2 regions of the Phyllobacterium sp. NPDC097923 genome follow, and region 2 is predicted to be linked to the other one. Evidence: predicted binding sites of a transcription regulator. Region 2 holds the regulator's gene; the other holds the start of a gene.

Region 1 (7,358 bases), on a different contig from region 2:
GATGCCGGCACCATCACCGGTATCGTTGCCCAGGCGGACATCCCTGCGGATGTTCGCCGGGTCGCGCTCAACGGCGGCAAGCTTGTGCCCGGTTTCATTGACGTACAGGTGAATGGCGGCGGCGGCGTTCTCCTGAACGACGGCCCGAGCGTCGAGGCGATCAGGACCATCTGCCAGGCGCATTTCGCCTTCGGCACGACCGCCCTCCTGCCGACCCTGATCACCGACACCCCCGCCATCACCAATGCAGCGATTGCCGCCGGCAAGGCGGCGGCGCTGGAAAAAGTCACCGGATTTATCGGCCTGCATCTCGAAGGCCCGCACCTTTCCGTCTCGCACAAGGGCACGCACGATCCCGCGCTTATCCGCCCGATGGAGGACAGCGATCTTGTGGCGATCGTGGAAGCCGTGCAGGCACTGCCGGTACTGCTCACCACTGTCGCCCCGGAGACCGTTCCCGTCGACAAGATCAAGGCCATGGTCGATGCGGGTGTCATCGTCAGCATCGGCCACAGCGGCGCAACGTATGAAATGGCGGTCGCTGCCAAGGATGCCGGCGCGTCCATGGCAACCCATCTTTTCAATGCCATGAGCCAGCTCGGAAACCGCAGCCCCGGCGTTGTCGGCGCCATCCTTGAAACCGGCGAACTGTCGGCAGGGCTGATTGCCGATGGTTTCCACGTCAGCAAGGCCTCGATGGCGATTGCCCTGCGCGCCAAGCAGGGTCCGGCCAGGATTTTTCTCGTGACTGACGCCATGTCGACCATCGGCACGGATATCACCACCTTCACGCTGAACGGACGGACGATCCGGCGGCATGACGGCCGCCTGACGCTCGAAGACGGCACGCTTGCGGGAGCCGATCTCGACATGATTTCGGCAGTCCGCTTCGTCCATCGCGAGCTTGGACTTGACCTGGAGGAAGCCCTGCGGATGGCCTCGCTCTATCCCGCCGAGAGCATCCGCATCGATCATCGCTACGGGCGCATCGGCACCGGATATGTCGCCAATATCGTGCATCTCGATGATGCGCTTGGCGTCGATCACGTCTGGATCGACGGCGATCTGCATTACGCCCGAAACCCGAGTTGACGGGCTTCTCCGATTGACGATACTGCCCTTTTTGGACAATCGGAGAAATAAAATGGCTGGGGACGCGCTTGTCGTCATCGATGTGCAGAACGATTTTTGCCCGGGCGGTACACTGGCCGTGGATGGCGGAAGCGAAATCGTCCCGATCATCAACAAACTGATCATCCGGTTCGATCACGTCATCCTGACGCAGGACTGGCACCCGGCCGGCCATTCGAGCTTCGCTTTCTCCCATCCCGGCAAGGCGCCCTTCGACACGGTGAAAATGCCCTACGGCGACCAGACGCTGTGGCCGGACCATTGCATTCAGGGTACGCCGGGTGCCGATTTCCATGCGGATCTGCAGTGGACCAAGGCCGAACTGATCATCCGCAAGGGCTTCCGTCCGCACATCGACAGTTACTCGGCGTTTTTCGAGAACGACCGCAAGACCCCGACCGGCCTTGCCGGCTACCTGCGCGAGCGCGGCATCACCAATGTGACCTTCGTCGGGCTGGCGACAGACTATTGCGTCGCCTATTCCGCGCTGGATGCGGTGGCGCACGGTTTTACCGCCGATGTGCTGCTCGATGCCTGCCGCGCCATCGACATGGGCGGGTCACTGGCCGCCATGGTCGCGAATATGCGCAAGGCCGGTGTTACCCTCATCTGACCGGCGCAAAAGTGAACAGCTGAGCATTTTTTCCACAGGCGTTAACCCAGACATTCGACCAAAGTCATAAAACTGTTGTTTCTCTGTCACATAATGAGGATAGTGCCCATAAGCGCATCCAATAAGCGTGTTCCTAACGACGCCTCATTATGGGAGACATACATGACATTTCGCGGCACTTCGCTCAGCCTTGCGCTCGGACTTATCCTCGCATCGTCCACCTCATCCTTTGCCGTCACCGAAATCAGCTGGTGGCACGCCATGACCGGTGCCAACAACGAGGTTGTTGAAACCCTGTCGAAGGAATTCAACGAAAGCCAGAGCGACTACAAGGTCGTTCCGGTGTTCAAGGGCACCTATCCCGAAACGTTGAACGCCGGCATTGCCGCGTTCCGTGCCAAGCAGGCCCCGCATATCATGCAGGTATTCGACGCGGGAACCGGCGTCATGATGGGCGCCGAGGGCGCGATCAAACCGGTGGCCGACATTCTCTCGATGGGCGGCGCAAAGTTCGACAAGAGCCTCTATCTGCCGGGCATCGTCGCCTATTATTCCAAGCCGGACGGCACGATGCTGTCCTTCCCCTACAACAGCTCCTCGCCGATCCTTTACTACAACAAGGATATCTTCAAGAAGGCGGGCCTCGATGAAAACAACCCGCCAAAGACCTGGCCGGAAGTCTGGGATGCCGCCAAGAAGATCAAGACCAGCGGCGCAGCCAAGTGCGGCTACACCTCGACATGGCTGACATGGATCCACACGGAAAACTTTGCCGCCTGGAACAATGTCTCCTACGGCACCAATGAAAACGGCATTGCCGGAACCGATGTCGAGCTGAAGATCAACGCGCCGATCTATGTCAAACACTTCCAGGAACTGGCCGACCTCGCCAAGGATGGCACCTTCCGTTACGGCGGACGCACATCCGAAGCCAAGCCGCTGTTCCTGTCAGGCGAATGCGGCATCTTCACCGAATCCTCCGGCGGCCTGGGCGACGTGGTCAAGTCGGGCATGAACTACGGCACCGGCCAGCTTCCCTATGACCCCGATGCCAAGGGTGCACCGCAGAACACGACACCGGGCGGCGCCAGCCTCTGGGTGTTCGCCGGCAAGTCCGACGCGGAATACAAGGGCGTTGCCGCCTTCTTCACCTTCCTGTCGCGCACCGACATCCAGGCCCGCCTGCACCAGGTATCCGGCTATCTGCCGGTGACCCTTGCCGCCTATGAGGACACCAAGAAATCCGGTTTCTACGACAAGAACCCTGCCCGCGAAATTCCGATCAAGCAGATGATGGGCAAGGCGCCGACGGAAAACTCCAAGGGCGTTCGTCTGCCGAACCTGCCACAGGTGCGTGATATCGAGAACGAAGAGTTCGAGAACATGCTCTCCGGCAAGCAGACCGCCCAGCAGGCCCTCGACAATGCCGTCAAGCGCGGCAATGCAGCCATCAAACAGGCGAACGGCCAGTAAGAGCCGGTTCATGAACGCCCCGTCCGCATGTCTTGCGGACGGGGCTCTTTTCAAGAGGGGCAATCATGGCATCGTCAACGCGTGTCACTTTTCCGAACAAGATCCTGCCATATCTGCTGCTGGCGCCGCAGCTTGCCATCACGATTGTCTTTTTCTACTGGCCCGCGTCCCAGGCCATCCGCCAGTCGGTGCTGCGCGAGGATCCGTTCGGCCTGTCGACCCAGTTCGTCGGCCTCGGCAATTTCAAGCGCATCCTGAGTGACCCCAATTACCTGAATTCGCTTCAGGTCACGGTCATCTTCTCCATCGCTACGGCAGTCATTGCCATGGGCTTCGCGCTGCTGTTCGCCGTCATGGCCGACAAGGTCATCCGCGGCAAAGGTGTCTACCGCACCCTGATGATCTGGCCCTATGCCGTCGCTCCGGCCATTGCCGGCATGCTCTGGCTGTTCCTGTTCAACCCCTCGATGGGCACATTCGCCTATATGATCCGCTCCGCCGGTTACAATTGGGACCCGCTGCTCAACAGCAATCAGGCCATGCTGCTGGTGGTTGCCGCCGCCGCGTGGAAGCAGATCAGCTACAATTTCCTGTTCTTCGTTGCCGGGCTGCAGTCCATTCCCAAATCGCTGATCGAAGCCGCCGCCATCGATGGTGCGGGCGAAACCAAGCGCTTCTGGACCATCATTTTCCCGCTGCTTGCCCCAACGACGTTCTTCCTGCTGGTCGTCAACACCGTCTACGCCTTCTTCGACACGTTCGGCATCATTCATGCCGTCACCGGCGGCGGCCCCGGCAAGGCGACGGAGACACTGGTCTACAAGGTTTACAATGACGGCTTCGTCAACCTGATCCTTGGCGACTCTGCGGCGCAATCGGTGATCCTCATGGTCATCGTCATCGGCTTGACGGCGATCCAGTTCCGTTATGTCGAGCGCAAAGTGCATTACGGCTGAGGAGCGCAGAGATGATCCAGAACAATCCCATCGGCCGTCTCGTCGCCCACATCATCCTGATTGTCGGCATCCTGATCGTGGCCTTCCCGATCTACTACGCCTTCATCGCCTCGACCCAGTCGCTGCAGGATATCATGCGGCCGCCGCTGTCCCTGCTGCCCGGCGGGCATTTCTGGGAAAATTACACGACGGCGCTTTTCGGCGGCATCGGCCGCATCGGCGGCGTGAGTGTCGGCCGCCTGCTCATCAATAGCACGATCATGGCGCTGGCGATTGCCGTCGGCAAAATCATCATTTCGATCCTGTCGGCTTATGCCATCGTCTTCTTCCGCTTTCCCGGCCGCATGGTCTTCTTCTGGCTGATCTTCATCACCCTGATGCTGCCGGTCGAGGTCCGCATCCTGCCGACCTACAAGGTCATGGTCGATCTCGGCCTCATCGATACCTATACGGGCCTGACGGTTCCCCTCATGGCATCGGCTACCGCAACCCTCCTGTTCCGCCAGTTCTTCATGACCATACCGGGCGAGCTGGTGGAAGCGGCACGCGTCGACGGTGCAGGCCCATGGCGCTTCTTCAAGGACATCCTGCTGCCCCTGTCCAAAACCAACATCGCAGCGCTGTTCGTCATCCTCTTCATCTATGGCTGGACCCAGTATCTCTGGCCGCTGCTGATGACAAACCGCAACGACATGACGACCATCGTCATCGGTCTGCGCAAAATGATTTCCTTCGCCGATGCCGACACCGAATGGCATCTGGTGATGGTGACCTGCATTCTGGCCATCCTCCCCCCGATCCTCGTCGTTGTGCTGATGCAACGCTGGTTCGTGCGCGGTCTGGTCGAAACGGAGAAATGATCCCATATGGCAAGTGTTGAACTCACCAATGTCCGCAAGGTCTATGTCGGCGGCGTCGAGGCGGTCAAAGGCGTCGATATCGACATCAAGGACGGCGCCTTATGCGTGCTTGTCGGCCCGTCGGGCTGCGGAAAATCGACCCTCCTGCGCATGATCGCGGGGCTGGAATCCATTACCGACGGCACGGTCAAGATCGACAACAAGGTTGTCAACGATCTCGGCCCCGCCGAACGCGACATCGCCATGGTCTTCCAGAATTATGCGCTCTACCCGCATATGAAGGTCTATGACAACATGGCCTACGGCCTGCGCAATCGCGGCATGCCGAAAGACCAGATCGACAAGCGTGTGCGTGAAGCAGCGGCAACGCTGGAGCTGGCGCATCTGCTCGAACGGCGTCCGCGCGAATTGTCAGGCGGTCAGCGGCAGCGTGTCGCCATGGGCCGCGCCATCGTGCGCAACCCCAAAGTGTTCCTTTTTGACGAACCCCTCTCCAATCTCGACGCCAAGCTGCGCGGCCAGATGCGGGTGGAAATCAAGAACCTGCAGCGCCAGCTCGGCGTGACCAGCGTTTATGTCACCCACGACCAGCTGGAGGCCATGACGCTTGCCGACATTCTCGTGGTGATGAATGCCGGTGCGGTCGAACAGATCGGCGCGCCGCTGGATATCTACGAAAAGCCCGCCAGCACATTCGTCGCCAGCTTCATCGGCGCCCCGCCGATGAACCTCATTCCGGTGACCGCCGGCGAATCCGGCCTGATCCTGAAGGACGGCACGCGGATCGGCGCCGAGGGGCTTGCCGTATCCGACAAGGATGCGGTGATCGGGTTCCGTCCGGAAGATCTGGAGGTTGCCACCGGCACGGAAAACCACATTGGCGGCCTGCTGCTCGACCTCAAGGTGCTCGGTGTCGAGCCGGTCGGCGCGGAAAGCTATGTCTATGGCATCATTGGGGGTGAGCGGGTCGTCGTGCGGGTTGCCGGCCGTTCCGTATCCCAGCCCGACGATCACCTCAGGGTGATCATCCCCAAGGAAAAGCTGCATCTTTTCGGCGGCAACGGCAAGCGCATCTGAAGACATTAAAGCAAACCACTCCCCTCCACCCATCGGCGAAGGGGAGTGAAAGTGTCGATTACCAGGCTGGAACAGCCGCACCCTTGTACTTGTCGAGGATGAACTGCTTGACCGGATCGGAATGGTAGGATTCGATCAGCGTCTTGACCCAGGGCTTGTCCTTGTCGGCCTTGCGCACGGCGATCAGGTTGACGTAGGGCGCCTTTTCGCCTTCCTTCAGGATCGGGTCCTTCATCGGATCAAGGCCGGCTTCAAGCGCGTAATTGGTGTTGATCGCAGCGGCATCCACATCGTCGATGGAACGCGGCAGCTGGGCAGCATCCAGTTCGACGAACTTGAAGTTCTTCTTGTTCTCCGTGATATCGGCGAGCGTCACCTTGAGGCCTGAACCTTCCTTCAGCTTGATCACACCCTTGTCGGCAAGGATCAGCAGCGCGCGGCCGCCATTGGTCGGATCGTTCGGAATGGCAATCGTCGCGCCATCGGCCAGTGCATCGAAGCTCTTCACCTTCTTCGAATAGACGCCCATCGGGAAATTCACGGTGTTGGCGACATCGACGAGATCGAACTTGCGGTCGGCAATCTGGTTGTCGAGATAGGGCTTGTGCTGGAACGAGTTGGCATCAAGCTCGCCGTCGTTCAGCGCCTGGTTCGGCACGACATAGTCGGAAAATTCGAAGATTTCGATGTCGAGGCCCTTCGGCTTGGCGATTTCCTTGACCTTCTCCATGATCTGCGCGTGTTCGCCCGGCGTCACGCCGATCTTGATCGTTTCGGCCAGAGCGCCCGTCGCGCCGAGCATTGCCGCCACCGCAGCGGTGACGAGGATTTTCTTCAACATTGTACTCTCCTGTTTTAACGTAAACGTGTTTTCAGCGGGGGCGGATGCGCTTGTCGAACCGCCGTGCCAGCCGGTCACCGGCGCTCTGCACAAGCTGAACCAGCACGATCAGCACCAGAACCACGATGGCCATCACATCCGGCATGAAGCGCTGATAGCCGTAGCGAATGCCGAGATCGCCGAGCCCGCCGCCGCCGACGGCACCGACCATGGCTGAATAACCGATCAGGCTGACGATGGTGAGCGTCAGGGCCGATGTGATGCCGGGACGCGCTTCGGCCAGCAGAACCTTGAACACGATCTGGGCGGGACTTGCCCCCATCGCACGGGCAGCCTCGGTCAGCCCCGGATCGACCTCGCGGATTGCCGATTCAACCAGCCGCGCGATGAAGGGAATGGTTGCAATG
Region 2 (7,358 bases):
AAATGCAGGGCAAGGATGTCACCGTTCACTATGGTGAAAAGCAGGCCCTGTTCGGTGTCAGCCTCGATGTGCCTGAGAAGATGGTGACGGCGCTGATCGGCCCGTCCGGTTGCGGCAAGTCGACCTTCCTGCGCTCGCTCAACCGCATGAACGACACGATCGAAGGCTGCAAGATCGGCGGCAAGATCACGCTCGATGATGAGGATATCTACAATCCGAAAATCGACGTGGTCGAGCTGCGCGCCCGGGTCGGCATGGTTTTCCAGAAGCCCAATCCGTTCCCGAAGTCCATTTTCGAGAACGTGGCCTATGGCCCGCGCATCCATGGTCTTGCCAAGAACCGGCACGAGCTGGAGGAAATCGTCGAGAAGAGCCTGCGCCGCGCCAGCCTGTTCGACGAGGTAAAGGACCGCCTGCATGAAGCCGGCACCGGCCTTTCCGGCGGCCAGCAGCAGCGCCTGTGCATCGCCCGCGCCATTGCCGTCAGCCCGGAAGTCATCCTGATGGACGAACCCTGCTCGGCGCTCGATCCGATTGCCACGGCAAAGGTCGAGGAGCTGATCGACGAACTGCGCCAGAACTACACCATCGTCATCGTCACCCATTCGATGCAGCAGGCGGCCCGCGTTTCGCAGCGCACCGCCATGTTCCATCTCGGAAATCTCGTCGAGGTGGGCGATACGGAAATGATGTTCACCAATCCGACGGAAAAGCGCACGCAGGACTACATCACCGGACGCTTCGGCTAATCACGGGAAACAGGGATAAGAATATGACCGAGTCGCAGCATACCGTCCGTTCCTATGACGACGAACTGAAGTTCCTGACGCACAAGATCGCCGAAATGGGCGGCCATGCCGAACGCATGGTCGAACAGGCCGTCACCGCCATGGTGAACTCCGACAACGCGCTGGCCCAGCGCGTCATTTCGGATGATCTCATCCTCGATGCCGGACAGCGCGAGATCGACGAAAAGGCCATCACCATCATCGGCAAGCGCCAGCCCATGGCGATCGATCTGCGTGAGATCATCGGTGCCATCCGCATTTCCTCCGACCTCGAACGGGTCGGCGACCTCGGCAAGAACATCGCCAAGCGGGTTGTCGCCGTTACCGATACACGCCAGACGCTGTCGGTCTATCGCGGCCTGCAGACCATCGCGGAACTCGCCCTGACGCAGCTCAAGGACGTGCTCGACGCCTATGCGACACGCTCCGTGCAGCAGGTCAACATCGTGCGCGAGCGCGATGACGAAATCGATGCGCTGTACACATCACTGTTCCGCGAACTCCTAACCTACATGATGGAAGACCCGCGCAACATCTCTGCCTGCACGCACCTTCTCTTCTGCGCCAAGAACATCGAGCGCATCGGAGACCATGCGACGAACATTGCTGAAACGGTCTACTACATCGTGACGGGTGCCCAGCTACCGGCCGAACGGCCCAAGGAAGACCAGACCCACAGCATCATCGTCGATGAAGCCAGACAGCCTTAAACAGAATCAGGATTCCAGCAATGGCGATCGCTCCCAAAATCACTGTTGTCGAAGACGAGGAAGCGCTCAGCGTCCTTCTCCGGTACAATCTTGAAGCCGAAGGCTATGTCGTCGAGACAATCGCACGCGGTGACGAGGCGGAAATTGCGCTGCGTGAAAAAGTGCCGGATCTGCTCATTCTCGACTGGATGCTGCCGGGCCTTTCCGGCATCGAACTCTGCCGCCGTCTGCGGGCGCGGCGCGAGACCGAAATCCTGCCGATCATCATGCTGACGGCGCGCGGCGAGGAGAGCGAGCGGGTGCGCGGCCTTGCCACCGGCGCCGATGACTACATGGTCAAGCCGTTCTCTACCCCGGAACTGCTTGCCCGCATCAAGGCCATGCTGCGCCGGGTCAATCCGAGCCTGCTGTCGCATGTGCTCAGCTTCGGCGACCTGAAGCTCGACCGCGAGCAGCACCGCGTGTTCCGCAAGGAACGTGAGCTGAAGCTCGGGCCGACCGAGTTCCGCCTGCTGGAATTCCTGATGCAGTCCCCCGGCCGGGTGTTCTCGCGCGGCCAGCTCCTCGACAATGTCTGGGGCGCTGACATCTATGTGGACGACCGTACCGTCGACGTGCATGTCGGGCGGCTGCGCAAGGCCATCAATATCGGCCGCTCGATCGATCCGATCCGCACCGTGCGCGGTGCTGGGTACTCGTTCGGGTAATCAGTGCCTGCGCGAGAGTTCGCGCGTCGCCCCTTCGATGCCCGCCAGGGTCATGGGATACATGCGATGCGCGAAAATCTTGCGGATCATCGCCGTCGAGGCGGTGTAGTCCCAGTACTGTTCCTTTGACGGATTGAGCCAGGCGGCGTTCTTCCAGTGGTCGAGCACCCGGGCGAGCCAGACCGCCCCGGCCTCCTGGTTCCAGTGTTCGACCGATCCGCCCGCATGGGAAACCTCGTAGGGCGCCATGGCGGCATCCCCGACGAAGATGACCTTGTAGTCCGGTCCGTATTTATGGATGAGATCGAGCGTCGGGATTTTTTCCGCGTGGCGGCGGCGGTTGTCCTTCCACACGCCCTCGTAGAGGCAATTGTGGAAGTAGAAATATTCCATGTGCTTGAATTCGGAGCGGACGGCGGAGAACAGTTCTTCTGCGATCCGGATATGTTCGTCCATGGAGCCGCCCACATCGAAGAACATCAGCAGCTTGACATGATTGCGCCGTTCGGGCCGCGTCTGGACATCGAGATAGCCGTGTTCGGCGGTTGACCTGATGGTGCCCGACAGGTCGAGCTCGTCATCGGCGCCTTCGCGCACCCAGCGGCGCAGCCGTTTGAGGGCAACCTTGATGTTGCGGGTGCCCAGCTCGACGCTGTCGTCGAAATTCCTGAATTCGCGCTTGTCCCACACCTTGACCGCACGGCGGTTGCGGCTTTCGTCCTGGCCGATGCGCACGCCTTCCGGATTGTAGCCATAGGCACCGAAGGGCGACGTTCCGGCCGTGCCGATCCATTTCGAGCCGCCCTGATGCCGGCCCTTCTGCTCCTCAAGCCGCTGGCGCAGGGTTTCCATCAGCTTGTCGAAACCGCCCAGTGCCTCGATCAGCTTTTTCTCTTCTTCGGTGAGGTGTTTTTCGGCCAGCCGGCGCAACCATTCCTCGGGCAGATTGGCAATGTCGATGCCGCTCTCGCCGCCGAGCAGTTCCAGCCCCTTGAACACGTGGCCGAAGACCTGATCGAAGCGGTCGAGATGGCGCTCGTCCTTCACCAGGGCGGAACGGGCGAGATAGTAGAACCCTTCCACATCATAGGTCACCAGCCCCGCATCCAGCCCCTCAAGCAACGTCAGATATTCCCGCAGCGATACGGGAATCTTGGCCGCCTTGAGCTCGAGGAAGAAGGGGAGGAACATTGTGGGACCCTTTTATTGCAAGCGATGAACGATGCCGGTTCTCTCGATGGGGCGGATGGCGAGCGTCATCCCTGCCTCCTCGCCATGAAGGCCAGCCGCTCGAACAGATGCACGTCCTGCTCGTTCTTCAGCAGGGCGCCGTGCAGTTTCGGCAAGGCGTTCTTCGGGTCGGCCCGCAAATCTTCCGGGGCGATGTCGTCGGCGACCAGCAGGCGGATCCAGTCCAGCGCTTCGGATGTCGACGGCTTCTTCTTCAGGCCGGGCACATCGCGGATCTCGTAGAACTGGGTGAGGGCGGCGCGCACGAGGTTCCGCTTGATGCCGGGATAATGCACCTCGACGATCCGGGTCAGCGTCTCGACATCCGGGAAGCGGATATAATGGAAGAAGCAGCGGCGCAGAAAGGCGTCGGGCAGTTCCTTCTCGTTGTTGGAGGTGATGACGACGATGGGCCGGTGTATGGCGCGGATCGTTTCGCCGGTTTCGTAGACGTGAAATTCGTTGCGGTCGAGCTCCTGCAGGAGATCGTTGGGAAACTCGATATCCGCCTTGTCGATCTCGTCGATCAGCAGCACGACTTTCCTGTCGGTGGTGAAGGCATGCCACAGCTTGCCGGGCTTGATGTAATTGGCGATGTCGTTGAATTTGGCATCGCCAAGCTGTGAATCGCGCAGGCGGCTGACGGCATCATATTCGTAGAGGCCCTGCTGCGCCTTGGTGGTGGATTTGACGTTCCATTCGACCAGTTCCAGATCGAGCGCCGCCGCAATCTGCCGGGCAAGCTCGGTCTTGCCGGTGCCGGGTTCGCCCTTGACCAGCAGTGGCCGTTCAAGCGCAATCGCCGCATTGACCGCCACCATCAGATCCTTGTCGGCCACATAGGCCGCTGTACCTTCAAACCGCATCGCATTCCCTTTCGTGATCGGCAAAGATTAAGGGGCGTGCCGGAGGAGGGCAAGAGCCGTCCGGGAATGCGGCGATATGGTTTTCCCGTTGCCACGCCCGCTGTCGCGTCTGGCTGTTGAAAGGTGGGAAAGACGGGCGGTCCCTGGAACGCGGGTCTTGGGGTATGTGGTATGCAATGCTTGCGATCCTGGGGACCACCCGTCCCGGCGTTTTTGAGGGCTTTGCCCAATGCGCATCCATTGAGCCAAACCTCCCCGGCCGCACAGGTTCCTCCCTGTGAAGCCGAAGCGCCGATCCTTTCCCGACTTTCGAAAGTTTCCGGAAGCATTCCCGCCGGAAAGGACACGAGAAGGATAAGCGCGGATGGGAGAACGTGGATAAGTTGATGTGATTTTTTGTGATGGAGGTCTTTCCCCCCCCTCTGTCCGGCAGCCCAGAGGGGGGTGTCCCACACCTCCACAATGATTATGCGACAAAGATTGTGCGGGGAGGGAAAATCGTTTGCCGCGCACTGGTGCAATGCCTGCATCCGTCCTATATTCAGATCGGCGCTCTGCGCTTCTCGACAGGAGAGACATATTCCCCGGGGCCTTAATGATCCCTTAGGGAGCTGTCCCTGAGGAGGCCCGTGGGCTTCTTCACACGGCACCCACCTACTTTGTAGGTTCCCGGGATCGACTTCTCCATCGGTTGTGTGGACGCCACTTTTGTTTCATCCCGAGCCGGTTCGCGTGCCGGCGCCCCATGAAATCAAGCCCGTGCAGCACCACTCCCCCATCAAAGAGCTGAAGAAGAAACTGCGCCTGGAGGCCCTTGGCCGCCGCGATGCGCTGACGACGGAATTCCGCATCGAAGCCTCGATGCGCATTGCGGATTTCGGTCTGGCGGCGCTTGCCGTCGATGCGGGCACCATTGTTTCGGGCTTCTGGCCGATCCGCTCGGAGGTGGATCTGCGCCCGCTGCTGTTCGGCCTGCGCGAGCGCGGCGCCCGGCTTTGCCTGCCCGCTATCATCGACAAGCAGACCATCCTTTTCCGTGAACTGGTGCGCGGCGCGCCAATGATCGATACGGGCTTCGGCACGGCGGGGCCGCCGCACGATGCTGCGGTGCTTGATCCATCCTTCATGCTGGTGCCTCTGGCGGCCTTCGACGTCAGGGGGCACCGCATCGGCTATGGGGCGGGCTACTATGACCGGGCCATCGCGCATCTGCAGATCAAGGGCGTGAACCCGCGCCTGATCGGCGTGGCGTTTGACTGCCAGCAGGTTGAAACCGTACCCGATGAGCCGCATGATGTGCCGCTGGAGGCGATCCTGACGGAAAGCGGGTTGCGCCGCTTCGGCTAGACAGATAAATCGATCATTTCAGGCCCCGGCAAGGACCGGGCTCTCTTTCAGGATGTGCGCGTGAGATTACTGTTTCTTGGGGATATGGTGGGGCGTTCGGGCCGGACGGCGGTCTATGAGCAATTGCCGGGACTGATATCCGACCTGAAGCTCGATTTCGTCATCGTCAACGGCGAGAACGCGGCGGGCGGCTTCGGCATCACCGAGGAAATATTTCACGACACGATCAATGCCGGGGCCGACGTGGTCACGACAGGCAATCACGTCTGGGACCAGCGGGAAGCGCTGGTTTTCGCCTCGCGCGAACAGCGGTTCCTGCGCCCGGCGAATTTCCCGCTCGGCACTGCCGGCAAGGGCTCCGGCGTGTTTCTCGCCAAGAACGGCGCGCGCGTGCTTGTGTCCAACATCATGGGCCGCGTCTTCATGCATCCGGATCTGCATGACCCCTTCACCATCGGCGAGGAGATTCTCGCCGCCTGTCCGCTCGGCGAACAGGCCGATGCCGTTGTGTTCGACTTCCATGCGGAAGCCACCAGCGAAAAGCAGTGTTTTGGCCATTTCGTCGACGGCCGCGCCAGCCTTGTGGTGGGCACGCACACCCACGTGCCGACCGCCGATGCGCAGATCCTCAATGGCGGAACGGCCTATATGTCCGATGCCGGCATGTGCGGCGATTACGATTCATCGCTCGGCATGGACAAGGAAGAACCGCTGAACCGCTTTCTGTCGAAAGTGCCGAAAGGCCGGTTTGAAGCCGCCAGCGGCAAGGCGACGATCTGCGGTGTCGGCGTTGACATTTCAGACCGGACCGGACTTGCCGAAAGGATTTCTCCCCTGCGCATTGGCCCGCGGCTGGAAGAAACCATTCCCGCCTTCTGGAAATAGCTCGATACAACCCGGCGCAACCAATCACGCCCGATTCTGTAACACTCGTTTGAGGATAGACCTTCCATGACCCAGACTGCATTTCCCACCGCTTTCGTCCCGCTGAGGCTGGCGGACCGCTCCATTGCCTTCAAGGCTCTGGCCGTTCTGATCGGCACGGCCTTCCTTGCCGTCAGCTCGTGGATCGAAGTGCCGATGTTTCCGGTGCCCGTCACCATGCAGACATTTGCCGTGACGATGGTCGGCGCGCTTTATGGCTGGCGTCTGGGCGGCCTGACGGTGCTTGCCTGGCTGGGTGAAGCGATGATCGGCATGCCGGTTCTGGCCGGCGGCGCTGGCGGGTTCCTTTATTTCGCCGGACCGACTGTCGGTTACCTCGCGGCCTTCCCGGTCGTCGCCGCTGCCGTCGGCTTCCTGGCGGAACGCGGCCTGACGCGCAACCCGTTCGTATCGGCTGCGGTCATGCTGTTCGGCAACCTGCTTTGCCTCGCCCTCGGCGCCTCGTGGCTGGCGCATCTCTTCGGTTTCGAAGCGGCCTGGGCTTCCGGCGTTGCGCCGTTCCTGATCGGTGCCGTGCTGAAGTCGGCCCTGGCTGCAGCTGCGATCGAAATGCTCCGCCGTTCGGGCATTGCAGCGCGCTTGTTTTGACCATCCGCCAGCGTGCACGTCACCTTCTGTGCACGCTGATCTCTATCGGCAAAGGCCATACACCGGCCTTTGCCGGCAATGAAGATAAAATCATCGTGCGGCTGTTTCCAAAGCCGGCTATGGCGATATGCGGCTGCAACTTCCCCCATTGTGATCGCGCGGGTGCTGGACGAGACG

The links. The regulator PhoB, encoded in region 2, activates phosphate uptake and scavenging genes when phosphate is short. The targets are predictions, from matches to a motif close to TGTCATNNANCTGTCAT.
Region 1: the regulator PhoB is predicted to act here: its motif matches at 1,807-1,823, upstream of ugpB (sn-glycerol-3-phosphate ABC transporter substrate-binding protein UgpB).

What each region holds. Positions count from the first base shown of each region.
Region 1 is NZ_JBIWBL010000001.1:2,393,906-2,401,263, forward strand. Features, by position in the region: gene nagA (N-acetylglucosamine-6-phosphate deacetylase) at 1-1,092, shown strand, start outside; gene pncA (bifunctional nicotinamidase/pyrazinamidase) at 1,145-1,744, shown strand; gene ugpB (sn-glycerol-3-phosphate ABC transporter substrate-binding protein UgpB) at 1,907-3,217, shown strand; gene ugpA (sn-glycerol-3-phosphate ABC transporter permease UgpA) at 3,283-4,173, shown strand; gene ugpE (sn-glycerol-3-phosphate ABC transporter permease UgpE) at 4,185-5,033, shown strand; gene ugpC (sn-glycerol-3-phosphate ABC transporter ATP-binding protein UgpC) at 5,040-6,110, shown strand; gene ACIQWS_RS12080 (MetQ/NlpA family ABC transporter substrate-binding protein) at 6,169-6,951, opposite strand; gene ACIQWS_RS12085 (methionine ABC transporter permease) at 6,983-7,358, opposite strand, start outside.
Region 2 is NZ_JBIWBL010000002.1:520,369-527,726, forward strand. Features, by position in the region: gene pstB (phosphate ABC transporter ATP-binding protein PstB) at 1-749, shown strand, start outside; gene phoU (phosphate signaling complex protein PhoU) at 773-1,498, shown strand; gene phoB (phosphate regulon transcriptional regulator PhoB) at 1,519-2,205, shown strand; gene ACIQWS_RS14950 (VWA domain-containing protein) at 2,206-3,396, opposite strand; gene ACIQWS_RS14955 (AAA family ATPase) at 3,462-4,301, opposite strand; RNA gene ssrS (6S RNA) at 4,850-5,006, shown strand; gene ACIQWS_RS14965 (5-formyltetrahydrofolate cyclo-ligase) at 5,034-5,648, shown strand; gene ACIQWS_RS14970 (TIGR00282 family metallophosphoesterase) at 5,709-6,533, shown strand; gene ACIQWS_RS14975 (biotin transporter BioY) at 6,600-7,181, shown strand.